4 regions of the Luteibacter sp. 621 genome follow, and region 3 is predicted to be linked to each of the others. Evidence: predicted binding sites of a transcription regulator. Region 3 holds the regulator's gene; each other region holds the start of a gene.

Region 1 (7,480 bases), on a different contig from region 3:
CAACACCCTCAAGCGCCTGGCCGAGAAGGGTGCGGATGGCTTCTACAAGGGCGAGACCGCGAAGCGGCTGGTGGATTCGTCGCGCAAGGCTGGCGGCAACTGGACCCAGGCTGACCTCGACGCGTACAAGGTGAAAGAGCGTGAGCCGCTGCGTATCGACTACAAGGGCTACCGCATTGTCACCGCACCGCCGCCGTCGTCCGGTGGCGTGGCGATCGCCGAGGTCCTGAATATCCTGGCCGGCTTCGATCTCACCAAGGTCGACCTGGCGCACTCCACCCACCTCACCATCGAGGCCATGCGCCGCGCATTCCGCGACCACAATGAATACCTGGGCGACCCGGATTTCGTGAAGATGCCGCTGGACATGCTGCTGTCGCGCTACTACGCCGATGGTTTGCGCGCGACGATCTCGCCCGACAAGGCAACGCCGTCGGACCTGCTTCCCACGGCCATGGCCTCCGAGCCAGGCATGCACACCACGCACTTTTCGGTGATCGATGCGGACGGCAACATGGTGGCGTCCACGCTTACCGTGAACCTGGAGTTCGGCTCGGGTTTCATTGCCGATGGTACGGGCGTGTTCCTCAACGACGAGATGGACGATTTCGCGTTGGTGCCGGGTCAGCCAAACGCCTTTGGCCTGCGCGGCGCGGAGGCGAACAAGCCTGAGCCGGGCAAGCGCATGTTGTCGTCCATGTCCCCCAGCTTCGTCTTCGGCGCGGATCGCACGGCGGTCATCGGTTCGCCGGGCGGCTCCACCATCATCACCCAGGTACTCGAGGGCATTCTTGCCTTCATCGATGGCAAGGGTGCCAGCGAGATCACCGCCCAGAAGCGCTACCACCACCAGTACCTGCCGGATCGCGTCGACGTGGAAGACGGCGTTTTCGATGCCGCTACGGCGAAGGCGCTCACCGACATGGGCCACGTGCTTCGCCCACGTTCGCCGTGGGGCTTCATGAATGTGGTGACCTGGGACCATCGCACCAACAAGCTCGAGGCAGCCAGCGATCCGCGCCGTCCCTCGGGCCTTGGCAAGGTGCAGTAAGGTAGGCCCCATGGAACTCTGGTCGCTTATAGGTAACTCGCAAAAGCTCGACGGCGGGGCCATGTTTGGCAACGCCCCGCGTGCCATGTGGTCGCGCTGGGTCGCCCCGGATGAGCAGAACCGTATACCGCTTGCATGCCGCTGCCTGCTCGCTCGCGGGCTGGATGGCCGCAACGTGCTGTTTGAAACCGGCATCGGCGCTTTTTTCGATCCCGCCATGCGTGATCGCTACGGTGTGGTCGAGGATCGTCATGTCCTGCTCGATTCGCTCGCCGGTCTTGGGCTCGGCCACGAGGAGATCGATGCCGTCGTGCTCTCGCACCTGCATTTCGACCATGCCGGTGGTTTGCTGGCGCCGTGGGAAGAAGGGCAGCCGGCGCGACTGCTGTTTCCCAACGCGCGCTTCCTGGTGGGGCGGGAACACTTTGAACGCGCGCTGCGTCCGCATCCGCGCGACCGGGCATCGTTCATACCGGAGCTTGTGCAGTTGCTGGAGCAGAGCGGCCGCCTCGAGCTGGTAGAGGCTGGCAAACCGTCATCGCTTGGCGATGCCGTTCGCTTTGAATTTTCCGACGGCCATACGCCTGGCCTCATGCTCGCCGAAGTGGGTGGCGTGGCGTTCTGCGCTGATCTCATTCCCGGCCGTGCCTGGGTGCATTTACCGGTCACCATGGGTTACGACCGCTGGCCTGAGAAGCTGATCGACGAAAAGAAAGCCTTCCTCGACGATAAACTGGCACGGGGGGTGCGGCTGTTCTTCACGCACGACCACGATTGCGCCATGGCGTCGGTCGCGGTCGACGAGAAAGGCCGGTATCACGCAGCCGATACCCTTCCGGTGCTGACCGGCTGGCACGGCTAACGCGCGGGCAGGCGCGTATTTACAGGGGGCTTGATGAGGTCGACGAAGACAACGAATGCGATAGGCCTGGCGTGGGGCGCGCGTACCGCAGGTGCCGTGCTCATGCTTTGTGCGCTGGGGCTTATCGCATGGAACGAGCGCCGGGTCATGGATTACTCCGCAGCGGTCAGCCGCCACGGCGCGCCCGTGCTCGATCTGGGTGGGGCAGGGCGCCCCGCCGCCGGGCAGTACGGCTCCACCACGCGCGTGAGCGGCTTGCCACAGGTGGTGGACGCGCCGCGTGACAACGAATTCAACGTACGCAGCAACACGCCCGTGCTGGTTCGCCACGTGGAAATGTTCCAGTGGCGCGAGATCACCGTCGCTGGCAGCACGCACTACGAGATGGATTGGGTTGATAGGCCGATCGACGCCACGGGGTTCGCCAAGCCGGCCGGGCACGTTAACCCTGGCGCGTTCCCGATCCAGGGGCGGCAGTTCGAAGCGGGCGAAGTGCGCCTGGGCAACTTCCGCCTTGCCACCGAGATCGTGCGAGATTTCCCAGGCCGGGTCGACGTGCCCGTGGATGAGAAATCGTTGCCAGCAAACCTTTCAGCGACGTTTACGGCCCATGACGGCGCGCTGGTAACCAGCAGCAAGCCCGATCGCCCCCGCCTGGGTGACCTGCGCGTGAGCTGGGAGGCCATACCGCTGCAGGACATGACCGTGCTGGCGCGCATCGATGGCGATACCCTGGTGCCCGGTACGCCGGCTCAACCTGGCGATGCTGGCTTTGATGTTCAGGTAGGCGAGCGCAGTCTGCTCGACGTGCTCCCTGCATTGCCCGAACCGCCCGCCGCCGTCTCGGTAGTGCGCGGTGGGGCATACCTCCTTGCCATCCTTGGCGCATTCCTGTTGGCGTGCGGTGGCCGCTTTCGTCGCGATGCCCTGTTCGCCGTAGGCGTGGGTGTCGTGGTCGTATCCGCGGTGGCCGGGGCCATGTGGCTTGCTGGCGATGCGATGACCGCCAGCGTATGGTTACTTTTCGCCGTGCTCGGTGCAGGGCTCGCCATCTGGCGCGTCCAGCAGCGCACTGCGCGCGCCGCCCACTGACAGGAGCTTACATGCGCATCACCGGTCTCTATGCCGCGTTGCTTGCCCTGTTGATGCTTGGGTTGGCGGCGCGCGTCATGTTGTTGCGGCGAAACACCAGTATTGGCCTGGGGGATGGCGGGAACCGTACGCTGGCCTGCGCCGTCCGCGCGCATGGCAATGCCATCGAGTACGTGCCCATCGGGCTCATTCTGCTGCTCGTGCTCGAACTCAACCAGACGCTGCCGCTGCTCCTGCACGTGTTCGGCATCGTGTTGCTGGTGGGGCGCGTGGCCCACGCGCTTGGCCTATCGAGCACACCCGGTATGTCCGCCGGGCGTGCGATCGGCGCAGCGCTAACCCTACTGGTGCTGCTCGCGATGGCGTTGATGCTGATCTGGCAGTACGTGGTGATCCACGTCATCGCGCCGTCGCTGGTCTGACGAAGAACACAGCCAGGCCCGGGTGATGCTGTAGGAGCGCGCTTGCGCGCTCCTGCATATCCTTCATTCGGAGGCGCTGCCGTCGGCGAACGCGTAGACGTGGTCGGCCCAGCTCGTGGCTTCGACGTACAGTGCGGCCATCTGGTGCACATGCTGGTCGCGCAGGGCCGCATCGCTTTCCAGTTCGCCTTCTTCCCAATGGCGGACCTGGTCAAGGATGGACGCGAACGGCCCGGTGCCATCGAGCAGGGCTTCGCGGATCTCGATGGCCAGCGGCAGATGTTCGAGAACGTATGCCATGGAAACGTTCATCAGGGCATCGAGCAAGGAGAACAGCCCGGCCGTGAAGGCCATCTCCTGCAGCTCGGGCTTGATGACGCGTGCCAGCTTTTCGGACATGTGCGCGCGGATCAGCGCCTGCCGGAGCAGTTCCGGCGGGCGTTCATCCATGCCGGACACGGCCATGGTGAAGATCCAGTTGCGCATGCGGTTCACGCCAAAGAACACCGCCGCCTGTTCTACCGACTTCAACTGACGGGGCAGGGCGAAGTAAGCGGAGTTAACGCAGCCCAACAGCTTGTAGCTGAGGATGGCGTCATCGCGCACGATCTTGCCCAGCTCGACAGGGCCGTTTTCGGGATCCTGCAGCGCGCCCATGAGGCGAAGTACACCCAGCTTGCTGGGCGTCAGGCGTGGCATGTCCACGCGCTCGGGGCGCAGGAGGTACTTGCCCTGGAAGCCATCCACGTCCTGGTCGGCGTAATCAGCGAAGCTTTCGTGCGTATCGATGCCGGTCACGATGACCTTGACACCAAACGCGTGGACGTAATCCATGTGGGCGCGCGCGGCGACCGGGTGGCGATGGTTCACCGCCACCTTGGCGAACTGCACGATGCGCAGGAGTGCATCCACGCCAGCACGGTGGGCCGGATCGGCCGGCAGGTTGAAATCTTCCAGCATGAGCAGGCAGCCGTGGCTCTTCAGCTCACGCAGCTTCTCCAGCAGCTGGTCATCGCCGCCGAGGTCGGCGCTGATGCTCGCGCCAAGGCGTGCATTGTGGCGGAGGATATCGGCGTGCTCGAGCAGCAGATCACGCGACATGTGCAGGAATGCCCTGTTGTCGCGTACGAGCCGCTTAAGGCTGCCATCGGCAATGGCGCTCAGCGTGGCCTGGGTGTGCGCGGTGGCCGCGGTATCGACATCGACGCCGGCTGGCCGGGGGAACAGCAGCTCATAGGCGAACAGAGCCTGCTTACGGTCAAGCACCGGTACGCGAACGATCGGGAGAATGCCGTCGTCGTTCACCGCTGCCGCCTGGGGGTTCACTGCCATTGCTTTTCTTCTTAAGCCAAACGGTGGGCGGGAGGGGTGCTTCGTGGCGGGTCAGACCTGCGCGAGTATCCCGGAGCGCAGGCTCACCTGGGTCGTGCCCCGTGGCCCGTAGGTGGATGCGACGCCGCCGGTCGAATCGCCCGAAATCAATGCGAGCGCCTGGCGTACATGGCCGATGCGCTGGCTGACGATGCGGCCATTGGTTTCGTTGATGGACCGGCATTCGCCGATGCGTGCGAAGGTCGGTGCCCAGCGGGCGTCGTTTGCGCTATCGATACCGCTGGCATTGCTGAGCTGGCGGCGCTCGGTGTCGAGGCGATCGATGCGGTCGAGCAGGTGGCCCTTGCTCCGCGTGGCGTTCTGCAACGCATCGCTGTTGGCCTGGTCGAGCGCCATGCGCTCGTCGATCAGGCAGGCGTGCAGCGCGTCGACCTCACGGGCGAGGTCGCCCATCACGGCGCTCAGCGCGGTGTCGAAGTCACGGCTGCCGGCAGTCATGCCTTGCCACCCATCTGCGATTCCAGGGCCACGAACTTGCTGGCAATGGCCTGGGCGTCAGGCTTGTAGGTGCCATCAGCGATTTTCGAGCGGATTTCATCGACGCGCTTGGTATCGATGCCATCGGAGCGGCTGGCGGCATCCAGCGCCTTGGCCGAATCGGTGATGCTCACGCTGTCATCCGTCGGGCGCACGGCAGCGGCGCCCTCGGCCTTGGCGGTACCGCCGGCGGGACTCTGCGTGCGCAGCTGCACGGGCGGCTGCTGGGCCTGGATGCCTGGTTTGATCGTGGTCGTCATGGGTATATCCCTCGGAACATGTGTCCTTCGAACCCTTTATCGGCCCTCGGGGCACAAACTTTAACTGGCGCTATCCGGCAAAATGTGACCGGATTCCTAGTTCGTTCATGGCAGTACGGCGACAGACCCCGGCCCGCTGACGACCGCGTCCAGGATCTTCCCTGAAGACGCATTGCGGACCTTGACCCTGGCCCCGGCATCGCCGGCGCCCATCGCTACGCCATCGGCGTGGATCACCACGCCATCCACACTGGCCTCCATGCTGACCGCGTCGCCCACGCGAACGGCCTGGCGGCCCGCGAGCATACCCGGTGTCAGCACCGTGCCGGCGTTCAGCGGCCGCGCCAGGGCGCGCCCGCTGACCTGGTCCAGGCTGGCCACGTAACCATAGGCCAGGCTGGCGACATCCCGTTCCTCGGCGCGGACATCGCCCGCACCCAGGCCGTCACCGCGTGCCAGGGGGCGCGTGGTGACCAGGACATCCATAAGCATGCGTACTTTCACTGGCACGCGCGCTGTCCAGCCGCCCGGAGCCGGACAGTGGACGACGACGCTAACCCGCGAGCTGATCGGGCGGTTACCCGGCACCGAGACATCCAGTGGCGCCGCACAATCGGCCAGGCGCAGCCGGCTATCGAGCGGGTCAGCCTCCGCCACCATGCGCGCGCCGGGCAGGGTGCGGTTCTGCTTCAGCCACGCCACCGCCGAATCCCGCAGCACGTCCAGCGACTGGCTCGCTGCCGCGGCGAGCGGGCAGGCGGCCAGGCATGCCACGAGAGCCGTGGTGGCGAAACGATAGATCACGCAGCGTGCACCGCATAGGCCACGGATAGCCCCTGGGTCACGTTATCGAGTTCCTTGAGCAGGCCGGCCACCATGTGGCTGGCGTCGGCGTGGCGACCTTCGCCCAGGGTAATGGCATACGACGAGGCCAGCGCGCTGAAACGCTCCGCGGCGGCATGCGTGGCATCGGCCGACCCATCGGCGCGGCGAACGCGCAGCTGATCGATGCAGCGCATGAGCGGGGTCGTGTCGAGCCAGCGGCGATCCAGGCCCGCCGGATCGCGTGCCGCGAGCTCTACGGCGAAGCGCAGGCCCTGGCTGGCTTCGCGAATCATCTGGCTGAGTGTGGCGGCATCCAGCGCGCCCTCGGTCTCCAGCTTGGCCAGGCCAAGGCGGTGTGCGAGGACGGTGGCCCGGGCGGCCGCATCGGCCTGGCGGCGAACCTCGTTCGCCACCCGCCCGAGCGATGACTGGCCAGCCTGCACCGTGGCGACACGGCCCTGCAGCGCGCCAAGGCCCTGGCGCGCGGCGTCCAGGTTGCCACGGGCACCTCGTACGGCGTCGTCGATACGGCCCATGGCCGCCTGCATGCCCGCCACGCCGGCCTGGGTGGTATCCAGGCGGCGCAGGCTGCTCTGGACGGCATCGTCGAGGTGGTGGGAGAACTCACCCACGGCGTGCGTGACCTGGTCGATCTCGGCAGTGGCCTGGGTGGTCTTCTCGGCAAGCTGCTTCACCTCGTCGGCCACCACGGCAAAACCGCGGCCCGCCTCACCCGCGCGGGCGGCTTCGATCGCCGCGTTCAGGGCGACCAGGTTGGTCTGGTGGGCGATATCCTGCACGGCTGCAGTGAGCTTGCGGATCGCGGTGAAATAGTCGGAGAACTGCGCATGGTTCCGGCTCATGCCGGCCAGGGCGCTGCGGAGCAGCCGAAGCTGGCCATCGAGATCGCCGGCGGTGGCCACGCCCTGCGTGCCGACCTCGCCCATGGAGGCGACGCCCGCATGCGCATGATCGACCGCCGTCGAAATTCCGCCGCTGGCCTCCGTCAAACGGCTGGCGGCATCGCGCCCGGCGTCGACCGTCGTACCAAGTTCCTGGAGCGTGGCGCCAAGCGCGTGGGCGCTGGTCAACGCCATGC
Region 2 (7,480 bases), on a different contig from region 3:
CGAACTGAAGATCACCCCGAACCGCCCCGACGTGCTCGGCCTCAACGGCCTGGCTCATGACGTGGCCGCGCTGTTCGGCAGCCGTGTGCGTGGCACCGGCACCACCGAGATCGCCGCTACCACCGGTAGCACGCGTGGCGTCCGGCTGGAAGCCGGCGCCGATGCGCCGCGCTACCTCGGCCGCATCATCGAGGGTGTGGACACGACGGCCGCCACCCCGCTGTGGATGGCCGAGCGCCTGCGCCGTTCGGGCCTGCGCCCGATCAGCCCGGTGGTCGATGTCACCAACTACGTGATGATGGAGCTGGGCCAGCCCCTGCACGCGTTCGATAACGATCAGCTCAACGGCTCGATCGTGGTTCGCCACGCCGGCCAGAGCGAAACGCTCAAGCTGCTCGACGGCAGTGAGGCCAAGCTCGACTCGTCCTTCGTCGTTATCGCCGATGAAGCGAAGGCACTGGCCGTTGCCGGCGTCATGGGTGGTTTTGATTCGCGCGTCACCGACGCCACCCGCAACGTGTTCCTGGAAGCCGCGCACTTCGCGCCGGCCGCCATCATGGGCCGTGCCCGCAAGCTCGGCATGCACACCGACGCCTCGCACCGCTTTGAGCGCGGGGTGGATCCGGCGTTGCCCAAGCGCGCCATCGAGCGCGCCACCGAACTGTTGATCCAGATCGCCGGCGGCAACGCGGGCCCGGTCACCGTGGCCGAACGTAGCGAAGACCTGCGCGATCACGCGCCGGTGCTGCTGCGCCACGCCCGCCTGCGCCGCGTGCTCGGCATCGATGTGGCCGCCGCTGAAGTCACCCGCATCTTCACGGCGCTCGGCATGGGCGTGGAAGAAATCGTGGATGGCTGGAAGGTGACCCCGCCCAGCAGCCGCTTCGATATCGAGATCGAAGAAGACCTGATCGAGGAAGTCGCCCGCATCCACGGCTACGAGCGCATCCCGACCACCACCCCGGCCGGCAAGATCGCGCTGGAGCCGGTGGCCGAGGCGCGCCTGCCCGAGATGGCCCTGCGCGACCAGCTCGCGGCCCGCGGTTACTTCGAGGCCGTAACGCTCTCGTTTGTGAGTGCCGACCTGCTCAAGACCTGGCACTTGGCTGCCGGCTGGGTACCGTTGGCCAACCCGCTTTCGGCCGACCTGGCCGTGATGCGCACCTCGCTGCTGCCCGGCCTGATCGAGGCGCTGCGGCATAACCGCGCGCGCCAGCAGGATCGTGTGCGCCTGTTCGAGGTGGCCCGCAGCTTTCATGCGACCGGTGGCGCCCCGGATGAGATTGGCCGCGTGGCCGTCGTCGCCTCCGGCAATGCCCGCGGCGAGCAGTGGGGCGAGGCCTCGCGTCCGGTCGATTTCTTCGACCTGAAGGGTGACCTGGATGCGCTTATCGCCCATACCGGCGAAGCCCAGCTGTGGTCGGTCGACGCCGACGGCCTGCCGGCGTGGCTGCACCCGGGCCGCAGTGCCCGCGTGCTGCGCGATGGCCAGCCGGCCGGTTTCCTGGGTGCGCTGCACCCGGCGCTGGCCAAGGCACTCGACCTCGGCCCCGACGTGTATGTGATGGAGTTGGCACTCGCGCCGATCCTGTCGCGGCGCATGCCCAGCGCTTCGCGCGTGGCCCGTTTCCCGGCCGTTCGCCGCGATATCGCCATGGACCTGCCCGATGACGTGGCCTGGGCGAGCGTGGAGGGTGCCGTGCGCGCCGCCCTGGGCGCGGTGCTCAAGGAGGTCCGCCTGTTCGACCGCTATGTGGGCAAGGGCGTCGAGGAAGGGCGAAAGAGTCTCGCTATGGGCTTGATTTTACAGGACGCTTCACGCACCCTTACCGACGACGATGCCGACGCTTGCGTGGCAGACGCGGTGAAGGCATTGGAGCAGACATGCAAGGCGAGATTGCGAGGATAAGATGGCGCTGACCAAGGCGGAAATGGCCGAGCGGCTTTTCCTCGACGTGGGCCTCAATAAGCGTGAGGCCAAGGAATTCGTAGACGCCTATTTCGAGGTCGTCCGCGAGGCCCTCGAGAAAGGTGAACAGGTGAAGTTGTCGGGTTTCGGCAACTTCGATCTGCGGCAGAAGAATCAGCGGCCCGGTCGTAATCCGAAGACCGGCGAAGAAATCCCCATCTCGGCCCGGCGGGTTGTCACCTTCCGTCCTGGCCAGAAACTCAAGGTAAGAGTCGAGGGCTATGCTGGATCCAGGGAATAACACCGAACTCCCCGCCATTCCGGCGAAGCGCTACTTCACCATTGGTGAGGTCAGCGAGCTTTGCGGCGTCAAGCCGCACGTGCTTCGCTACTGGGAGCAGGAATTTCCCGCCCTCAAGCCCGTCAAGCGCCGCGGCAACCGTCGCTATTACCAGCGCCATGACGTGCTCATGATCCGCCAGATCCGCTCGTTGCTGTACGACGAAGGCTTCACCATCACGGGCGCCCGCGCCCGCCTTGAGGGCCCCCAGGCCCGCATGGAAGCCAGCATGTCGCACCAGATCGTGCGCCAGGTTCGCCTGGAACTGGAAGAGGTGCTTACGCTGCTCCGCCGCTGATCCTGCTTCCGCAGGGCAGGGCGAAGCTGCTACAATCGTTAGCTCGTCGGGGTGTAGCGCAGCCTGGTAGCGCACTACGCTGGGGGTGTAGTGGTCGCGAGTTCGAATCTCGCCACCCCGACCATTTATTCGAAAAGGCGTCCCAGTGGGGCGCCTTTTTCTTTGCCCGCGTTCCACCTATGCTGCGGTGGCTGGCGCCGCCACGGCGCCCAAGGGGGCAATCGGACACCACCTGGCGGCGCGCAATGCGCCGCTGCATGCGTCCGCACATGGATAGGGGGCAGCAAGGCATGGCACGCAAGACGGGAAACACGCATTACTGGCTTTCGGAACTCGGCAACCGCGCTGATGCGCAGCAAGCGATGAAGGGTGGGGCGTTCGCAGCGTGGCTCGTCGCCGCCATCAACATCGGTATTGGCGCCTTCATCATGTTCGCCGCTCCGGATGCCGCGCGGACGTTCGGTGTCACCGGCGCGGCCATGATCGATGGCATTATTTTCGGCGTCATCGGCATCAGCATCTGGCGTTACTCGACGATCGGCGCATGGATCGGGCTGGCCTTCTTCTCGCTGGAGAAGATCTACCAGTGGACCACCCAGCCGAAGAGCCTGGTGGGTCTCGCCCTCGCGGCCGCCATCTGGCTCGCGTTCGTCAACGCCGTTCGTGGTGCCAACGCGTTGCGCCGTTTCAAGCGCGAGGAAGCGGCGCCCGCCATTACCGAAGCGTCCTGACATCGACATCAGCCGCGCATCAGGCTAGGTACTTTTTCCGAACTGCCGCGTGTATCTCCAGGCGTATGCTCCCGGTCGAGGGTGCATACGCGCTGGGAGTATTGCGATGAAATCCATAAAAACGCACATACTGCATGGTGCGGGCATGCTCGGGATTGCGTGGTTCGCATTATGTAACGTGGCCGACGCCTGCACCCGCTTGGTCTACCTCGGCCAGAACGACGATGTCATCACCGCCCGGTCGATGGACTGGAAGGTCGACGTGGGCACGAACCTTTGGATCTTTCCCAGGGGCACGAAGCATAGCGGGGAAGCAGGCCCGGGCTCGATCACGTGGACGTCGAAGTACGGCAGCGTGATCGCCACCGGCTATGACGTCTCGACCACGGATGGCGCGAACGAAAAAGGCCTGATGGCCAATGTGCTGTGGCTGGTGGAATCGAGTTATCCCAAGCCGAAAGCCGGAGACCATACGCTGAGCATCGCGCTGTGGGCCCAGTACGTACTGGATAACTTCGCGAGCGTGGATGAAGCGGTCAAGGCGCTGGAGAAGGAACCCTTCGTCGTAGTCACCGATGAAGTGCCCGGCGAGCCACGCCTGGCGACGCTGCATCTTTCCATGTCCGATGCGAGCGGCGACAGCGCCATCGTCGAGTACATCGGCGGCAAACAGGTGATCCACCATGACCGCAAGTACCAGGTCATGACTAACTCACCCACGTTCGATGAGCAGCTGGCACTTAACACCTACTGGCAGGACATTGGCGGCATGGTGATGCTGCCAGGTACGAATCGCTCAGCGGACCGGTTCGCGCGCGCATCGTTCTACGTGAATGCGATCCCGAAAAACGATGATCCCGACCTTGCCCTGGCGAGCGTGTTCTCGGTGATACGCAATGCATCGGTGCCATTGGGTATCACCACGCCCGACCAGCCGAACATCTCATCAACGCGCTGGCGCACGGTGTTCGATCACAAGCGAAAGCTGTACCTGTTTGAATCGGCGATCACGCCGAACACGTTCTGGGTGGACCTGAAGAAGATCGATTTCGCGGAAAGCGCGGGTGTACGCAAGCTCGACCTGGGGCCGGACCAAAAGCATACCTACGCGGGCGAGGTCTCAGGCCAGTTCACTGCGGCCGCTCCGTTCCGCTTTGCGGGCCTGCATTAAACGACTTAGTGCGACGGGGGCGCTTTGGCCTTCTCAGCCATCCGGTTGAGCATGAAATGCTGGATTTCCTTCTCGGAAACCTTGCCGCGCTTGGTCGTATCGATCTGGTCGAAGTTCTTGGCAGTCGCGGGCATGTTCCCTGCCTCGGCCTCTTCCTTGGTAACGAAACCGTCCTTGTCCTTGTCGGCCAGGACGAACTTGTTATGTAGCTGCTTCGTGGCGTAATCGAGCCTTGCGCCGGCACCCGTCTGGGCCGTGGCGGCCAGGGGCGAAATGCACAGGGCGGCCACGAGGGCCAGAGCAAGGGTCCTGCCAAAAGCCATGACATCTCTCCACGCAGCCGGGGTCGGGATCAGCCGACGTTACCCCCGGCCCCACCCCCTGTAAATCAGTGAATTTTCTGCCCGTGGCGCGGTGGCGCCGCCCCGTTCAGTCCCGGACCCCGCAAGAAATGTGACCTGGTTCTCAAGACACCCCCATTCCGGCCGATAACCGAGGACGCAACTGGGCATGGCTACCGGCCATGGGGGTTTCACGATGTCAGGTACGGAAGCACGGCAACGCGCCCGCGAGGCGCTTGCCCAGGCCAAGGCCAGGGTGGCCGCGCTAAAGCAGGTCGATCCCTTCTTCCTGGACCTCTCCCTGGGTGAGGCCCCCGAGGGCGCGTGGGCCGAACCGGGCCACGCGGTGACCGCCGTGGGCCGCCTCGACGCTGCGGGGCTATACACCCCCAGCCCCTGCCAGGAAGCCCTGCGTGGCCTGGAAGTGCCCAGCATCGTGAAAGAGGTGTACCTTGCCGGAGCCGGGATGCGTGGCCGTTACGACCACGAGACCTTGCGCCGGAGCCTCCCCGAGAGCGTCATGTGGCTCATGGAGAATGTTCGCGGCGAGAAGGGCGGGGCACCCCGTATTTACATCCATGTACCCGATGGCAGTGCGGCCCTGGCGGAAGCGCCGGAGGAAACGCTGGCCATCCTCGAATTGCTGGCCGGGCTGCCGCTGGAAGGCGTGGCGCTGGCGGACGATGTACCAGACGCTGTCACCACGGGCACGAACATGAGCATTGACGACGCGATCCTTGCCGAGGACATCGGGGTCTACAAAACCCTGCTCGAATCGACCCGTGCCATCCCGTGGAAGATCGAGTGGGCGACGCTGCGCTTTGCCTATATCGGCCCGCAGATCGAAGAACTCCTTGGCTGGTCGCCGCAATCGTGGCAGACCGTGCAGGACTGGGCCGATCGCATGCACCCCGAAGACCGCGAGTGGGTGTTCAACTTCTGCGTTTCGCAATCCCAGGCCGGCATTGATCATGAGGCCGACTACCGCGCACTGCGCAAGGATGGCGAATTCGTTTGGATCCGCGATGTGGTGCACGTCGTGCGCAACGACGATGGCACGCCGAATGCGCTGATCGGTTTCATGTTCGATATCAGCGAGCGCAAGCGTACCGAGGAAAAATTGCTCGATATGCAGCGTGAGCTCGAAGAGCTCTCGTTCAAGGATGGCCTGACCGGTGTGGCCAATCGCCGCCGGTTCGATAACGTGGTGGAAGCTCGCTGGCGCGATGCACGCCAGAACCGCCAGCCGCTATCGGTGGTCGTGCTCGATATCGATTACTTCAAGCAGTACAACGATCACTACGGCCACCTGGAAGGCGATGAATGCCTGAAGCGCGTGGCCCGGGCGCTCTCCGGCAGTGCGCGCAACGCGGACGATCTGCTCTGCCGCTTCGGTGGCGAGGAATTCGTGCTGCTCCTGCCGAACACCGATGAAGCCGCCGCCATGGCCATGGCCTGGCGCTGCCTCGATCTGGTCGACAAGGCCCTGATCCCGCACGCCGGCGTTGGCCACGACAAGCGCCTGACGCTCAGCGCTGGTGTGAACACGTTGGTCCCGGGCGAGGGCGACAGCGTGCTCCCCTTCATCGGCGTCGCCGACAGTCGCCTGTACAAGGCGAAAGAGCGCGGGCGCCACCGCGTGGTAGCGGAAGGCTGACCCGCGCAAGCGCGCTTAAGGAGTGGCAGGCACCTTCGCGGCAGACGCCGTGACCGTGGCATCGCCCGCCGGTGATGCACCGGGCAGCAGCGTCCCGTGTACGACTTCCGCCAGGCGCTTCTGCATATCATCGTCAGCCGCCTTATCACGCACGGCGTAGCTCACCGTGTAGATGTAACTGGCGGTTTTCGGCTGGGCCGGGTCGTAGACTTTGCTGATCAGCCGCCACTCGTCGCTTTCGAACGGTTTGCCGTCGCGTGGGTGGGCATGTTTGCCCAACTCGTCCCACAGGTTGTTCGCATCCTGCGACGAATCGGCGAACGGGCGCTGGAAGCGATCGATGTAGACCATGGCATTCGGCGCTTCCTGCTGGCTGAGGCTCAGGTGCAGCAGGCGCACGACCGGCTTGCCATCTTCGACCGTCCAGCCGCCCGCCACGAACACTTCCGAGCGGCCACCATGCGGCACGATGCTGCTGGGCCAGCCTGCCTTCACGCCATCGACGGAAAGCGTGGCGCCCTTGGCGTCCTGGCCAAACGCGGCATCGCGCAGAACCATCGGCCGCGTGCCATTGGCAAGGAATGCCTGCCACTGCGCGAGCGTGCCGGTGTACGCGATGTCCTCCATATCGGCCATCATGCGCATCTTCAGGGTTTCCTCGAAGATATCGCCCGCACCCGCCATGCGGATCATGCCCACTGCGCCATCGGGCGTCGGCGTGGTCGCCGTCAGCAGCGACATATCGAAGAAGGGGATGGTGAAGGCATCCACGCGCCACGCGCGGCCCTGTCGGTCGGTGAAGGATTCGGTCGATGCGGGCTCACCCAGCGAGGTGATCTTGATGCTCTCGCGGCCGACCTTGCGAGTAATGAAGCCCAGCGTCAGCAGCGCATCGCCCACCGCGCGGCCGCCGGTCAGGGCCGGCTTGTCCGCTTCAGAATGGATATGCCACAGCGCCGTGTCGTTCAGTGTCGAGCGATCGATATAGCCCTTGTTCGGCAACTGCGAGCGCTGGGATTCATCCTTGTCGGTG
Region 3 (7,480 bases):
GCCGTGGAGCCGGGCCTGGCAGATCGCCTGCAGAAGAACGTCGCCGATGCGGCGCGGCGCCAGGAAGCCGCCGGCGAACCGGCCGTCCTGCTGGTCTCACCGCAGCTTCGTCCATGGCTTTCGCGCTTCGTGCGGCATGTGGCCCAAAACCTGCATGTACTTGCGTACAACGAGGTTCCGGACAACCGCCGCGTCAAGCTGGTGACGGCCCTGGGACGATAGGAATGAGACGCCGCTCGGGGAATTCCCCCGGCGGACGTGACAGAACAAGGTGGCGCCGCAGGCAAGCGGGGCGCCGATCGAAGAAGACAGGATCGAACGCATGAAAATCAAACGATTCGTTGCTCCGGATATGCGCCAGGCCATGCGCCAGGTGCGTGATGAGCAGGGTCCGGACGCCGTGATCCTGTCCACGCGCAAGATGGACGACGGCATCGAGATCATCGCTGCGCTCGATTACGACGAGGCGCTGGTCCGCGAGGCGGGCTTCGCGTTCGAACCGCCGACCCCGGAAGAGAAGCTCGAAAAGATCCGTGCCACTCGCGACACCCGCGATAACCGTGAAGCCGAACGCATCGCCCGCGTCGACCAGGCTCGCGCTGCCACCGCCGCCGCCGTCGAGCGTGCGACCAAGGGAGCCGCACCCGCCGCAGCGAACGCGCCGCAGCGCCAGTCTTCCGCCGCACTGGCTGCCAGCGTCGCCGATGTGGTGCGCGCCGCGACGGTCACCGCGCCGCAGAACGATACCGCGGTGAATGGCATGCGCGCCGAGATCAATAACCTGCGCGAGATGCTGGAAGTGCAGCTCTCCGCGCTGGCGTGGAACCAGATGGATCGCCAGCACCCGCTGCGTGCCCGCGTATTGCGCGAGATGACCCGCCTGGGCATCGATGGCGACGTGGCCCGCGCGTTGTGTGCCGAGCTGCCGGATAACATGACCGCCGAGCAGGCGCGCTATCTGCCGCTGGGCATCCTCTCGCGGAATATCCGCACCAGCGGCCGCAACTTCGACACCGTCGGTGGCGGCATCACTGCTTTCGTCGGGACCACGGGCGTGGGCAAGACCACCAGTATTGCCAAGCTGGCGGCTCGCGCCGTGCTTCGCCACGGTGCGTCCAACGTCGCGCTGATCAGTGCCGATCAGTACCGTATTGGCGCTGGCGCCCAACTGGAACATTACGGCCGCCTGCTTGGCGTGCGCGTGTACAACGCGCACGACGCGCAGAGCCTGCGCAACGTACTGTTGCAACTGCGTGGCAAGCATACGGTGCTCATTGATACCGCGGGCCTTGCGGGCAACGATCCGAAGCTGCAGCAGCAGTTCGAGACGTTGCGCGCCATGGCCGATGTGCGCGTGTGCCTGGTGCTCGCCGCCAACGCTCAGGCCCAGGCGATCGACGGCGCCGTGCGCGCCTACGCCCCCCTGAAGCCACAAAGCGCCATCCTCACCAAGCTCGACGAGACGCCCCTGCTGGGTGGCGCGCTCTCGGCCCTTATCCGGCATAGCATGCCGCTGGACTACACCACGGATGGGCAGCGCGTGCCCGAGGACATCGCGTCCGCCGATGCGCGCAAACTGGTCTGCCTGGCAGCCCAGATGCTCAAGCAGCGCAACGACGAACCGGATGACGCCATACTTGCCGATCGTTTCGGCTTCGCATCCGCTCCGGCCCTGGCCTGATCGCAGAATCTGACGAACGTGACTACGGCAACCGCAACCGCAACTTCTTTCACGGCAGTGAACTCCTTCATGACCACACACGTCGACAACTCCCAGGCCGCCGGTCTTAACTGGCTCGCCGACCGCCGTCCCACGCGCAGCATCGCGATCGCGGGCGGCAAGGGCGGTGTTGGCAAGACCACGGTGGCCGTGAACCTTGGCATGGCCCTGGCCATGGGCGGCCGCGATGTGCTGCTTCTGGATGCCGACCTGGGCATGGCCAATATCGATGTGCTGCTGGGCCTGCAGCCCACGCGCCACCTGGGCCATATGCTCGAGGGTGCTTGTGCCATAGAGGATCTGGTGCTTGATGCGCCCCATGGCCTGAAGGTGATCCCAGCCACGTCGGGCACCCGCCGCATGGCCCAACTGCCGAACATCGAGCACGCCGCCGTCATCCGCGCCTTCGACGAATACCCGCTGGCGCCCGAATACCTCATCGTCGATACCGCAGCGGGCATTTCCGACAGCGTATCGATGTTCGCCGCCGCATCCGACGAGGTGGTGGTGGTCGTTTGCGACGAGCCGGCCTCGTTGACTGACGCCTATGCGCTGATCAAGGTCCTCTCGCGTGAGTTCGCGGTGAACCGCTTCCGCATCGTGGCCAACATGGTCCGCCATGCGCAGGAAGGGCGCCAGCTGTTCGAAAAGCTTTCCCGGGTGACCAACCGCTTCCTGGATGTGTCGCTCGATTTCATGGGCATGGTGCCGCACGACGAGTACCTGCGCCAGGCGATTCGCCGCCAGTCGGCGGTGGTCGACGCCTGGCCGAGCAGCCGTTCAGCGGTGGGATTCAAGAATTTGGCCAGGTCGGTCGATACATGGGGTGAACCCGAACCCCGTGGTCAGGGTCGCATCGGCTTTTTTGCCGGGCGCGAACACGTGGGGGGAGGGCTGCCGTTGTGAGTGTCGCGAGCGAATACCTTGAAATTACTAAGGTTCCGGCCGATCAACTGGTAAAAACGCACGCGCCGTTGGTGCGCCGGATCGCCTATCACCTGATGGGCCGCCTGCCGCCCAGCGTCGATGCAAACGACCTTATGCAGGCCGGCATGATCGGTTTGCTTGAGGCGGCAAGGAATTATTCGCCGACTCGCGCGGCCAGCTTCGAAACCTATGCGGGTATCCGCATACGTGGCGCCATGCTGGATGAACTGCGCAAGACGGATTGGACCCCGCGCTCTGTCCACAGGAAATTGCGCGAGGTGGCGGAAGTCACAAGGCAGATCGAAAACGAAACGGGCGGCGACGCCGATGATCTCGAGGTCATGAAGCGCCTCGGCATCGACGCCATGGAATACAACCAGATCCTGGCAGACGCGGCGAGTGCGCGGTTGCTGAGCCTTACGGCGCCGGAAGGCGACGAGGGTTCCGCCATCGATGTTGCCGACCCGGATGCCACGGGCCCGGATGGGTTGTTCGAGAAGGACGGCATGCGCCATGCGCTGGCCGAATCGATCGACGGCCTGCCCGAGCGCGAAAAGCTGGTGATGTCGCTGTACTACGATGACGAACTCAACCTGAAGGAAATCGGTGCGGTGTTGGGAGTTAGCGAATCGCGCGTGTGCCAGATCCATGGCCAGGCTTTGATTCGCCTCCGTGCACGCATGTCGGGTTGGAAAGACAAACACTAAGAAATACGCGGCTGTAAGGCGGAGAGCGCTTTGGACAAGAACATGAAAATCCTCGTGGTGGACGATTTCTCCACCATGCGGCGAATCGTCCGTAACTTGCTGGTAGAGCTGGGTTTCACCAACACGCTCATCCAGGAGGCGGAAGATGGCAACGCGGCGCTGGCGCTCCTGCGCTCGCAGCCCATCGACCTGGTGGTCACCGACTGGAACATGCCGAACATGACCGGCATCGACCTGCTGCGTGCCATTCGCGCGGATGCCAGCCTGAAATCGCTGCCGGTGCTGATGGTCACCGCCGAGAACAATCGCGACCAGATCATCGCGGCCGCGCAGAGCGGCGTGAACGGTTACGTCGTGAAGCCGTTCACGGCCGTCACGCTGAAGGAAAAGCTCGACAAGATCTTCGAACGACTCGCCGCGGCCGCGGGCTAAGGGACTGACATGAATACGATGATTTCCGCTGGCCAGGATGTGGCACCCGAACTGCGTGAGCTGCTGGATGCCGACGACAGTGCGGCGTTCGAACAGGCGCTCGATCGCCTGATCCGCAGCCGTGAGCAACATCTGTTCCTGGCCCTGGGCCACCTCGCGCGCGACCTGCACGAATCCGCCCGTCGCCTCGCCTCGGATATTTCGAGCGATGGCGTGCCCGGCACCATGAGCGATGCGCGCAAGCACCTGCGCGATGTGCTCGAGATGAGCTCGCAGGCCGCCCACCGCACGCTCGATTTCAGCGAGAAGCTGCGCCCGCAGGCGCAGGCCCTCGCAAAACAGGCCGATGAGCTGCTGGTGCTCGACCAGGCCGATCCTGCCTTCACCGCCAACGCCACGTCGCTGGCGGTACGCGTCGGCGATTTCGCGCAGAACTGCGATATCGGCTTTGGCGAAATGGTGGAGGCGCAGTCCTGGCAGGATCTCTCCGGCCAGCGCGTGGCCCAGGTCGAATCGTTCATGGCCAAGGTCGAGAATTCCCTGGTGGAGCTGGTGCGCCTCACCGGTTCGCTGGCCGGCGCCAACGCGCCGGCGGCGGACAAGGTGAGCCAGGACGAAGTGGACCGCCTGCTCAGCGAATTCGGCTTCTGAGCCCGCCATGAGCGTGGAGCTGGACAACGAGCTGCTCAACGTCTTCCTGATCGAGGCCCGCGAACTGCTTGAGACCCTGGGCGAACAGCTCGTGGATCTCGAAGCCTCGCCGGAGGACAGCGAGCTCCTGAACGCGGTGTTCCGTGCGTTCCATACCGTAAAGGGCGGGGCGGGCTTCCTTGGCCTGAACGCCATGGTGGAACTGTGCCACCGCGCGGAGGATCTGCTGAACGAGGCGCGTAACGGCGCACTCGTGCTCAATGCTGCCTTGATGGATGCGTTGCTGGAGTCGCTCGATCTGCTGAACGACATGATGCGTGCGGCTGATGCTGGCGTGCCTGCCGAGCCCGCGCCGCGCTCGCTGCTCGATCGCCTGGTCGTACCGGGGCGTGCTGCCTCCGCCGCACCGGTCGCGCTCGCGGTGCCGGTCAGCGCGCCGAAGGCGGCCGCCGTGTCCGCGCCCGCCAAAGCCTACGATCCCATCGAAGATGAGTTCGAGGCCATGCTCGATGCTGCCCGTACCGAGCGTGCTCCCGCGCCCGCCGAGTCCGGCACCATTTCGGACGACGAATTCGAATCGCTGCTTGATTCGCTCTACGGCACCGGTGCGCCCGGCGCCGAGGGCGTCGCGCCCGCCGGGCCCGTGGTCGAGGCAGTCGCAGTTGCGCCCGAAAGCAACACCATCAGCGATGACGAGTTCGAAGCACTGCTTGACCAGCTCTACGGCACCGGCGCCCCCAGCGGCAGCGCCCCCGCCGAGGCTGGCTCTGCGCCCACGGACCTCGTCGCTGTAGGAGCGGGCTTGCCCGCGATCAACGAAACCGCGGCCCCCCTTGTTCCCGTCGCCGTTGCGGTCAATGCGGGCGTACCTGCCGACACCCCCGCGAAGCCGAAGCCGGCTGCCGCCACAGAAAAGCGCCAGCCGTCCGCCACGGCTGAAACCACGGTCCGCGTCGATACCCATCGCCTCGACAGCCTGGTCGATGCCGCCGGTGAACTCGTCCTGGTCCGCAACCGGCTGACCAACCTGGCGCCGCGCGGTACCAACGATCCGATGGAACGCGCCATCGGTGAACTTGAGCGTGTGGCCGAAGACCTGCAGAACGCCGTCCTGCGCATGCGCATGCAGCCGGTGGGCAAGCTGTTCTCCCGCTTCCCGCGCATCGTGCGTGACCTGGCCCGCCAACTGGGCAAGGACATCGAACTCGTCACCGAGGGTGAAGAAACCGATATCGACCGTACGGTGGTCGAAGCACTGGCTGATCCACTCGTGCACTTGTTGCGCAACGCCGTCGACCACGGCATTGAAATGCCGGATATCCGCGACCAGGCGGGCAAGTCGCGTTCCGGTACGGTGCGCCTTGCCGCGGGCCAGTATGGCGATCGCATCGTCATCACGGTAACCGATGATGGCAAAGGCATGGATCCCGAAGTGCTGCGTCGCAAGGCCGTTGAAAAAGGCCTGATGGACGAAGAGCAGGCCGCGCGGCTGGATGAGCGCGAGTGCTACGAGATCGTGTTTCGCCCCGGGTTTTCCACGGCCAGCCAGGTCTCGGATATTTCCGGCCGTGGCGTCGGCATGGATGTGGTCAAGACCAAGATTGTTGAGCTGGGCGGCACCCTTTCGATCGATTCGCGGGTGGGCCACGGCAGCACCGTGCGCCTGTCGGTGCCATTGACGCTGGCGATCCTGCGTGTGCTCATGGTGCGCGTAGGCAACCGCCTGCTGAGCCTGCCCATGTCCAACGTCGCCGAAGTGTTCGAGCTGTCCGCAGGGCAGGTCCAGGAACTCGATGGCCGCATTGTTGCCGCCCACCGTAATCGCGCGCTGCCGTTAGCCGACCTGGGTAACTGGGCGGGTGCGAAGGGCAGGGGCGGCCATGTGGTGGTGGTGCAGATCGGGCACCAGACCCTTGGCTGCCTGGTGGATGAAGTTCTAGGCCGTGAGGATGTCATGGCCAAGCCGCTCGGGCCGTTCCTGAAGGAAGTGCCCGGCGTCGCCGGCGCCACCATCACCGGGGATGGCCGCATTTCGCTCGTACTCGATCTTGCGGGCCTGGCCGATGATAGCGGCCAGGTGCTGCCTAGCCTGAGGATGGCGGTCTGATATGGATATCGTGAGCGTTGTCGGCACGATCCTGGCCTTCGTGGTCATTATCGTGGGGACCATCCTCAAGGGCTCAAGCATCGATGCCCTGTGGAACCCGGCCGCCTTCGTTATCGTCTTCCTGGGTACGTTCGCCGCGCTGCTCGTGCAGACGCCCGGCACGGTGCTCAAGCGCGCATGGGCCATGTTGCCCTGGGTCTATCGTCCGCCGGATATCGAATCGGAGAACCTCGTCAGCCGCATCGTCGGCTGGAGCGAGATTTCCCGGCGTACGGGCCTGCTTGGCCTGGAACCCGCCATCGAGCGCGAACAGGACCCCTTTATCAAGAAGGGGCTTCAGCTTTTGGTGGATGGCACCGAACCGGACGCCATGCGCTCCGTGCTGGAGGTGGAGGTCTTCACGCGCGAACACATCGATATCGAAGCGGCCAAGGTGTACGAGAACGCCGGTGCGTACTCGCCCACCATGGGCATCATCGGCGCCGTGATGGGCCTCATGGCTGTCATGCAGAACCTGGCCGAACCCAGCAAGCTGGGTCACGGCATCGCTGCTGCATTCGTCGCCACGATTTACGGCATCGGCCTGGCCAACCTGCTTGCGCTACCAATGGCCGCGCGCCTGAAGGGCCTCGCGCGCCAACGTTCGCAGATGCGCGAAATCCTCGTTGAAGGTCTCGTCTCGATCGCCCAGGGCGATAACCCCCGGCACATCGAGAGCAAGCTGCAGGGGTTCCTGCAGTGAAGCGCCGACACCACGAAGAACACATCAACCACGAGCGTTGGGCCATCCCCTATGGTGACCTGATCACGCTGTTGCTGGCGCTTTTCGTGGTCATGTACGCGGTATCCGCCGTCAACGAAACGAAATTCCGCGTGATGGCCGCGTCCATCAACGAAGCCTTCAACGGTACGGGCAAGGTTATCGAGCCCGTGCAG
Region 4 (7,480 bases), on a different contig from region 3:
CGCCGATCTTCATGGAACTGTCGCCATATACGTCCCACGAGACGCCGAGGCGTGGCGAGGTGATCGGCAAGCGCATGAACTGATTGCCCAGGCCATCCTTGTAGATGTAGTTGTCCCAGCGCACCGCGCCGTATATAAGTACACGTTCGGCGGCCTGCCAATAGTCCTCGACGTAGGCGCCCTTATTGATCGTCTGGAACGAGCCGCCCTCCAGGTCAACGTACTGGGTGACGTACTTGCCATCCGCAGGTGACACGGAGCCATTCTGCAGTGCGACGTTGGCCTGGTCGTAGTAGGTGAACCAGCCCGCCGGCACCGAATCGGTCGTGCTGGCCAGCGAGTGTTTGTAATACTCGCCACCGAATACGAGCTTGTGATCGCCAAGCTGCCAGGTGAAGTCGCCCTTGTACCCACGGCGCCAGTAGTCCGATGGCGAATAGCTAAACGGATTGTTGTTGTGGCCGATGTTCGTCTGGGTCTGCGTCGCGGAGTTGTACGAGGTGACGTAGGGAAACTCGGTGTTCTCGTCGCTCGAATTGGGCGAGTAAACGATGGAGCCCAGGTAACCACCCATCAGGCGCAGCGACATGTCGTCGTTGATCTGCCAATGGTAGTTACCAATCAGGAACCGCGTATCCGTGCGGGTCTGGCTCCACGACAACCAGTCACCCACGGACTTCGGGTTGTAGTTCTCGTTGAGCTGGTAGAAGTTGTTGAACGACTGGCTGTAATCGCGGTGGGCCAGGATGTTCAGTGACTGGTCGTTGCTGATGTTCCAGGTCAGGTTCAGCAGGTAGTTCTTGTCGCGGCTGCTGGTTTCCTGCTTCTGGGTCTGGCCGTAGGCCTGCGAGCGCGATGCCGGGTCGTTACCGAGCAGCGCGTAGAAGAACACCTTGTCCTTCACGATGGCGCCGGAGGCCCACAGGTACTGCTGGGCGATGCTGTCGTGGTTATTGGCCGACGAGTAGCTGTAGTAATCGCCGATGCTGTTCAGTGTGTTGTGGCCGCGCGGGTTGAGCAGGCGCGATGTGGGCGGCGTGAAGTACAGCGAGTAGCCGGCGTGGAAATCGTTGGTACCCTGCTTGATCGTCGATGACATGACGCCACCGGTCGCATTGGTCCACGAGGCGCTGGCGCCGTTCGTGATCAGCTGTGTATCGCTGATGGCTTCGGCGGGCAGGGCCGTGGAGCCCAGCGAGTTCTTGTCGTTGGTGACATCGAACTCGTTGTAGTAGTAGCGGTTTTCCGCCGGGCTGGCGCCACCGATGGAGACATAGCCCGTGTTGTGCTGGTCGAAACGCACGCTGGAATCCAGCCGCGCCACGCTTTCCGGGCTGCGGTCGACGGGCAGGGCATCGATCAGCTTGTAGTTGTAGCTGGTGGTGAGCTCCGGCGTGCTCACGTCGATCGGGGTGACGTTGGTCGTCATCGTCGTGGCCTGCACGGTCACGGCGCCCAGGTCGCTGGCGTTCACCGTAGAAGCCGCCGCGGCGGCCGCTCCGCCAAGTTCCGGCACGGGCGCATTGCGGTTCGGGTTCACCACCACCGTGGATTGGCCAAGCGCCTGGCCATCGCGTACCAGGCTTACCTGGTACTCACCGGGGTTCAGGCCGGTAAGGCTGTAGCGGCCATCCGCATCGGGCGTAATGTCCTTGCTGAAACCGGTGGCGCGGCTGGCCACGTTCACCGTAACGCCGCTGCCTGCGCCCTCGTGGCCGTAGAGGCCACCCGTAAGCGACTGGGCCATGGTGCCTTGCGCGCAGGCCAGCATGACCGAAGCCGCGAGCATGCGGCGAACAAAGCGACCTGCAACCATACCCTTCCCCGTGCCGTGCGTTTCCGCACGACAGTTACCGTTGGTGCTGCTCATCTGGTTTGACTCCCCGCTAAGGCCCGGTCGGCGGTTCGCTGCGCTGGGCCCGGCTGCAACGAATAGAAAGGGCGGACAGGCCGTTTGGCCGCCGCCATCGGCGTGTTCAGTGGGCGGAACCCACCCTGGCACCGGCATGGAGCGTGGCGGCACCCACGACACCCAGTTGCCCGTGTTCCACCAGCCGCACCGGTACGCGCTCCAGGAAAGGGCGCATCACACCCTTGTTGAAGAAGCGCTCGCGGAAATGGCTGGCAAGAAGAAAGTCGCGAAGTTGCGGCAGGATGCCGCCGGCAAGGAACACACCCCCGTGTGCGCCATACAACATGGCCAGGTCAGCGGTGAAACCACCGAGCACGGCGCAGAACACATCCAGCGCTTCGCGCGCGTTGGCATCCGCTCCCGCTATGCCCGCCGCACTCACCGCATCCGGTGTCAGGCATACCGCTTCACTGCCGTTGAGCTCGGCCAGTGCGCGGTAAGTGGCAAGCAAGCCGGGCCCGGAGACGATGGATTCGACGGAAACATAAGAGCGGGTGCGCGCAAGGATGCGCATGATCGCGATCTCGCGCTCGTCACCCGGTGCCAGGGCGATCTGTCCTGCTTCCGTGGAGAGCACCTGCGCATGGGTGGCGCCCGGCAGGAGCACGGCCGAGCCGAGTCCCGTCCCCGGGCCCATCACCACGACCGGGCCCTTCGCATGCGTCGGGGCACCCGGCAGGATCGTGGTCGTCGTTTCGCGGTCCACGAACTGGCTGGCAAAGGCCACCGCTTCGAAATCGTTGACCACATCGAGCACCTCCGCACCCGTGGCGGCCCGGATGCTCGACAGGGAAACGCGCCAGGGCAGGTTGCTGTTGGCCACTTCATCGTCCAGCACGTAGCCGGCGATGGCGATGGCACAACGCTCGATGCCCAGCGGCGCGGCGTCGGCCTGCGCGGTTAAGAAGTCCTTGAGGATGGCATCGAGGCTGGGCCACTCGGCCCCGGCGTAGCGGCCCTGGGCCAGCACCTGCACCGGCTGGCGCGGATCGGCATGGCGGATGACCAGCGCGACACGCGCGTGTGTCCCGCCGACATCCGCGGCCAGGATTGGCCTGGCGACCGCGGCGATCTGCGCTACCACCGGCTGGTTGACCCACTTTCCCATCACCCACCCCACCCTTGGAAAGCTATCGCGCGGGGGACGAAAACCACCGTCAGGGCGCGACAAGATGACGTGAGTCTTTCCCGCCCGTGACAACGTTGTCAATGAAAATGATGTTCACCAGTGAATAAACACGAAATATCACAATCCATTTCTGTGAAAAGCATAACTCCATGTAGGAGCGCGCTTGCGCGCGATGGGGCCTGGCGCGAGCACCCATCGCGCGCAAGCGCGCTCCTACATGATTCGGCCACCCATTTTTCGCCGAACCCATCGCCTAAAGCTTTCCCCCGCAGCGCCGATAAGCCTTTCGAACGACCCCCCGGGCACGGTAAAACCATGGCGAAGAAATCCACCCAAGACGCAACCCCGGCGCCCCTCGCGCTGGAAGCGGACCTGCGTATCGGCGCGGCTCCGGCCTTGCGCGATACCTTGCTGGCGGCCCTTGAGGCTGGCAAAGCGGTGCAGCTCGATGGCGCCGCCGTTGCCCAGGTGGATGCCGCCGCCCTGCAGGTGCTCGCGGCATTCAGCCGGGATGCCCGCGCGGCCAGCGTGCCGGTGGCCTGGCTGGGGGCCAGCGATACCCTTCGCCGTGGCGTCACGGTGCTGGGGCTTAATGCATTGATTGAACTGCCGGCGCCAGCCGGCGTGAACTGAAGGTAGAGCAGACCGATGGCTAAGATTCTTGCGGTAGACGACTCGGCTTCCATGCGCAGCATGGTGGCTTTCACCCTGCGTGGCGCCGGCCATGACGTGGACGAGGCCGATAACGGCCAGAACGCGCTCGATACCGCCGCCGCGAACAAGTACGACCTGATCCTGGCCGACGTGAACATGCCGGTGATGGATGGCATCACCATGGTCCGCGAAATCCGCACCCGTGCGGGCTACAGCGGCGTGCCCATCCTCATGCTCACCACCGAGTCGGACACGAACAAGAAGATGGAAGGCAAGGCCGCTGGCGCAACCGGCTGGCTGGTGAAGCCGTTCGATCCCGACCAGCTGCTGGCCACCGTCGCCCGCGTGCTCGGTTAATCCACTGATCCAAGCGTTCCGTTTTATTCCAGGGTTCTCCCATGTCCAAAGTCGATCTGGCGCAATTCCACAAGGCGTTCCACGAGGAGAGCCTCGATGGCCTCGACGCCATGGAGCAGGCGCTCCTCGCGCTGGATGAGGGCGCGGAAGATCCGGAACTGATCAACGTCGTGTTCCGTGCCGCCCATTCGATCAAGGGCGGCGCGGCCACGTTCGGCTTCACCGATGTAGCTGCGTTCACGCATGTGGCCGAAAACCTGATGGACGAGGTCCGTAGCGGCCGCCGCCCCATGGAAAAGGCCGTGGTGGAACTGCTGCTGCGCTCGGGCGACATCATCCGCGACATGCTCTCGTTGCAGATGGCTGGCCAGCCCGGCGCCACGGCGGAAAGCCAGGCGCTGCTCGCCGAACTCTCGGCCATGGTGTCGGGCGGCTCTGCCGCACCGGCCGCTGCTGCCGCCAAGGCCGCCGCGCCGGTGGAAACCATCGAAGGCTGGGATATTGCCTTCCGCCCGTTCGATTACCTGCTGAAGACCGGCAACGATCCGGCGCGCATGTTCCGCGAGCTCGAGGCCATGGGCCCGCTCACGGTCAGCGCCGATGTCTCGAAGCTGCCTTCGCTGAAGGACATGGATCCGTCGTCGTCCTACCTTGCCTATACGCTGGGCCTGGCCGCCGGTGCCAAGCGCGCCGCGGTGGAAGGCGTGTTCGATTGGGTAGATGGCGATTGCGATCTCACGATTACCCCGCGCATCGCGGCGGCGCCTGCGCCGGCCGTGGCCGCACCCGCAGCCCCGGCTGCCGCCGCACCGCGCGCCGTGCGCGATGTGGCAACCAACAGCGAGGCCAGCTCGGTCCGCGTTGGCATTGAAAAGATCGATACGCTGATCAACCTGGTCGGCGAGCTGGTGATCACCCAGTCCATGCTCAGCCAGTTCCACGATGGCGTTTCCGACGCACAGCTGGAAATGCTCCGCCAGGGCCTGGCCCAGCTGGGCCGCCACACGCGCGAGCTGCAGGAAAGCGTGATGAGCATCCGCATGCTGCCGATCAGCACGGTGTTCAACCGCTTCCCGCGCCTGGTGCGCGACCTGGCCCAGAAGCTGGACAAGAAGGTGGTGCTCGACCTGCGTGGCGAAGGCACCGAACTGGACAAGACCGTGCTCGAGAAGATCGGCGATCCGCTGGTCCACCTCGTGCGCAACGCGATCGACCACGGCCTGGAAGTGCCGGCCAAGCGCCTGGCCGCAGGCAAGGGCGATACCGGCACGCTGCGCATGGAGGCCTTCCACCGCGGCGGCTCCATCGTGGTGGAAGTGGGCGACGATGGCGCGGGCCTGAACCGCGATGCCATTGTGGCGAAGGCCGTGCAGCGCGGCATCATCGCCTCGGGCGATGGCATGAGCGATGACCAGGTCGCCGAACTCATTTTCGAAGCAGGCTTCTCCACCGCTGCCGCCACCACCGATCTGTCGGGCCGTGGCGTGGGCATGGATGTGGTCCGCCGTAACGTCATGGACCTGGGCGGTACCGTTGCCATTTCCAGCAAGCACGGCAAGGGCACCACGTTCACCATTACGCTGCCGCTCACGCTGGCCATCATCGATGGCCTCACCGCCGCGGTGGGCGAGGAAACCTACATCGTGCCGCTGGTTTCCATCGTGGAATCGGTGCAGGTGAAGCCCGATGCGCTGCGCAGCGTGGTCGGTGGCGGCGAGCTGTTCCGCTTCCGCGACGAGTGGCTGCCGATCATCCGCCTGTACGATGTGTTCGGCTGCAGCGGCACGCGCCGCGCGGTCGATGACGGCATCGTCATCGTGGTGGAAGGCGAGGGCACCCGCATCGGCCTGTTCGTGGATGAACTGATCGGCCAGCAGCAGGCCGTGGTGAAGTCCCTGGAAGCCAACTACCGCCGCGTGGCCGGCATCTCCGGCGCCACCATCCTGGCCGATGGCTCGGTGGCCCTGATCACCGATATCACCGGCCTGGTCCGCATGCAGGGCCGCCGCAAGGCGGCCTGATCCGGCGTATATCGCCAATCGGCCGTGCCGTTCCGGCCCGGATCGCGCGCGAGCGCGCTCCTACAGCTCCCCCGTGACGCCAACGGAGCGGCGTTCGTAGGAGCGTGCTTGCACGCGATTCAAAAACACGGCGGCGCAGCCGCAACCCCGGACCGCCCGCGCGGCCCAACCCGCGTAGCGTAGAAGCCATGAGGCAAATCCGGCCTCATTTCCCACTAAAGGTCCCCGGTTGATGGCCGATACCCCTTTGAGGGGTCCCGAACCGCCGCACCGATCCGCAGTGGGAACACAATGAACCAGCCAGCCAGCACCGCCACCGTGGCCGACGAAGCCGCGCAGTACCTGACCGTCAACCTCGGCAACGAGGAATACGGCGTCGATATCCTCGCTGTTCGCGAGATCCGTGGCTGGACGCCGGTCACACGCATCCCCCAGGCCCCGGGCTACGTGCTCGGCGTGCTGAACCTCCGCGGCGCCATCGTCCCCGTGCTGGACCTGCGCCTGCGCTTTGGCCTGGCCCGCGAGGAATACACCGCCACCACCGTCTGCGTCATCGTGATGGTCGCCGGCCGCCAGTTTGGCGTGGTCGTGGATGCCGTCTCCGATGTCGTCGAAGTATCCCCCTCGGGCATCCGCCCCGTGCCGGATATGGGCACCACCGTGGATACCGAATACCTGAAGGGCCTGACGTCCGTGGGCGAGCGCATGGTGCTCCTGCTCGATGTCGACCGCCTGCTGCAGCCGCAGGATGCCCAGATGCTGGAAGCCGCCCTGGCTTCCGCCGATACGAAAGCCGTGGCCTGAAGGCCGCGGTGAGCTCGCCTTCGAAAACCTTCGAACTGGAATCGTAATGAAGAAGTTGAAGCTGAAGATCCCCGCGCTGACTGTCCGCGGCCGCCTTTACGGCGTGCTCGGCCTGCTGGCTGTCATGTTGGTCGGTGGTGCGGCCGTCGGCCTCGGTGCCATGTACGTCCAGAACGAAGGCATGCGCCAGGTGTACGAGGAAGAACTCGTGCCGGCGAACATGCTGAGCCAGGTCAGCAACCAGTCGCTCATGGCGTTCATCGTGCTCGGTGAAGCGGGTGCGAAGGCAACCGACAAGAGCGTCGTCAGCCAGAAGCTCGCTGAATTCGACAAGCTGCAGGTGTCGATGGGCAAGCTGAAGGACGATTTCAAGAAGATCCCGATGTCGGCAGAGATCAAGACGCTCTACGACAAATGGCAGGCTACCAACGACGACTACGCCTCGGCGAAGAACGACGTGCTCGATGCCCTGAAGCAGGGTGACGAAGGCGCCAACGACATCATCGAACTCTCGGTCCGCCCCATCCTGATGGATCGCCAGGCGAACCTCGGCAAGCTGATCGATGCCAAGCGCGATGAGGCCGCCGCGATCTACGCCCACCA

Evidence for each region. The regulator FliA, encoded in region 3, starts transcription of late flagellar genes. The targets are predictions, from matches to a motif close to TAAAGTTTNNCNNNCNNNGGCCGATAA.
Region 1: flgM (flagellar biosynthesis anti-sigma factor FlgM) is a predicted target of FliA. The motif match lies at 5,593-5,619, and genes of this name have one in related genera.
Region 2: ABIE56_RS05500 (GGDEF domain-containing protein) is a predicted target of FliA. The motif match lies at 4,915-4,941, and genes of this name have one in related genera.
Region 4: ABIE56_RS05315 (STAS domain-containing protein) is a predicted target of FliA. The motif match lies at 3,296-3,322, and genes of this name have one in related genera.

What each region holds. Positions count from the first base shown of each region.
Region 1 covers NZ_JBNDKI010000025.1:60,771-68,250, forward strand. The annotation lists gene ggt (gamma-glutamyltransferase) at 1-1,051, shown strand, start outside; gene ABIE56_RS20470 (MBL fold metallo-hydrolase) at 1,062-1,913, shown strand; gene ABIE56_RS20475 (TMEM43 family protein) at 1,947-3,005, shown strand; gene ABIE56_RS20480 (MAPEG family protein) at 3,017-3,427, shown strand; gene ABIE56_RS20485 (EAL and HDOD domain-containing protein) at 3,491-4,759, opposite strand; gene ABIE56_RS20490 (flagella synthesis protein FlgN) at 4,811-5,257, opposite strand; gene flgM (flagellar biosynthesis anti-sigma factor FlgM) at 5,254-5,556, opposite strand; gene flgA (flagellar basal body P-ring formation chaperone FlgA) at 5,662-6,360, opposite strand; gene ABIE56_RS20505 (methyl-accepting chemotaxis protein) at 6,357-7,480, opposite strand, start outside.
Region 2 covers NZ_JBNDKI010000003.1:237,544-245,023, reverse strand. The annotation lists gene pheT (phenylalanine--tRNA ligase subunit beta) at 1-1,909, shown strand, start outside; gene ihfA (integration host factor subunit alpha) at 1,911-2,210, shown strand; gene ABIE56_RS05525 (MerR family transcriptional regulator) at 2,191-2,547, shown strand; tRNA gene ABIE56_RS05520 (tRNA-Pro) at 2,595-2,671, shown strand; gene ABIE56_RS05515 (hypothetical protein) at 2,838-3,278, shown strand; gene ABIE56_RS05510 (linear amide C-N hydrolase) at 3,385-4,449, shown strand; gene ABIE56_RS05505 (EF-hand domain-containing protein) at 4,455-4,772, opposite strand; gene ABIE56_RS05500 (GGDEF domain-containing protein) at 4,987-6,447, shown strand; gene ABIE56_RS05495 (trypsin-like peptidase domain-containing protein) at 6,463-7,480, opposite strand, start outside.
Region 3 covers NZ_JBNDKI010000024.1:20,817-28,296, forward strand. The annotation lists gene flhA (flagellar biosynthesis protein FlhA) at 1-222, shown strand, start outside; gene flhF (flagellar biosynthesis protein FlhF) at 323-1,681, shown strand; gene ABIE56_RS19880 (MinD/ParA family protein) at 1,751-2,626, shown strand; gene ABIE56_RS19885 (RNA polymerase sigma factor FliA) at 2,623-3,354, shown strand; gene cheY (chemotaxis response regulator CheY) at 3,385-3,786, shown strand; gene ABIE56_RS19895 (protein phosphatase CheZ) at 3,796-4,437, shown strand; gene ABIE56_RS19900 (chemotaxis protein CheW) at 4,445-6,544, shown strand; gene ABIE56_RS19905 (flagellar motor protein) at 6,546-7,286, shown strand; gene motD (flagellar motor protein MotD) at 7,283-7,480, shown strand, end outside.
Region 4 covers NZ_JBNDKI010000003.1:181,430-188,909, reverse strand. The annotation lists gene ABIE56_RS05325 (carboxypeptidase regulatory-like domain-containing protein) at 1-1,870, opposite strand, end outside; gene glk (glucokinase) at 1,977-3,020, opposite strand; gene ABIE56_RS05315 (STAS domain-containing protein) at 3,357-3,674, shown strand; gene ABIE56_RS05310 (response regulator) at 3,690-4,052, shown strand; gene ABIE56_RS05305 (chemotaxis protein CheA) at 4,094-6,073, shown strand; gene ABIE56_RS05300 (chemotaxis protein CheW) at 6,365-6,877, shown strand; gene ABIE56_RS05295 (methyl-accepting chemotaxis protein) at 6,924-7,480, shown strand, end outside.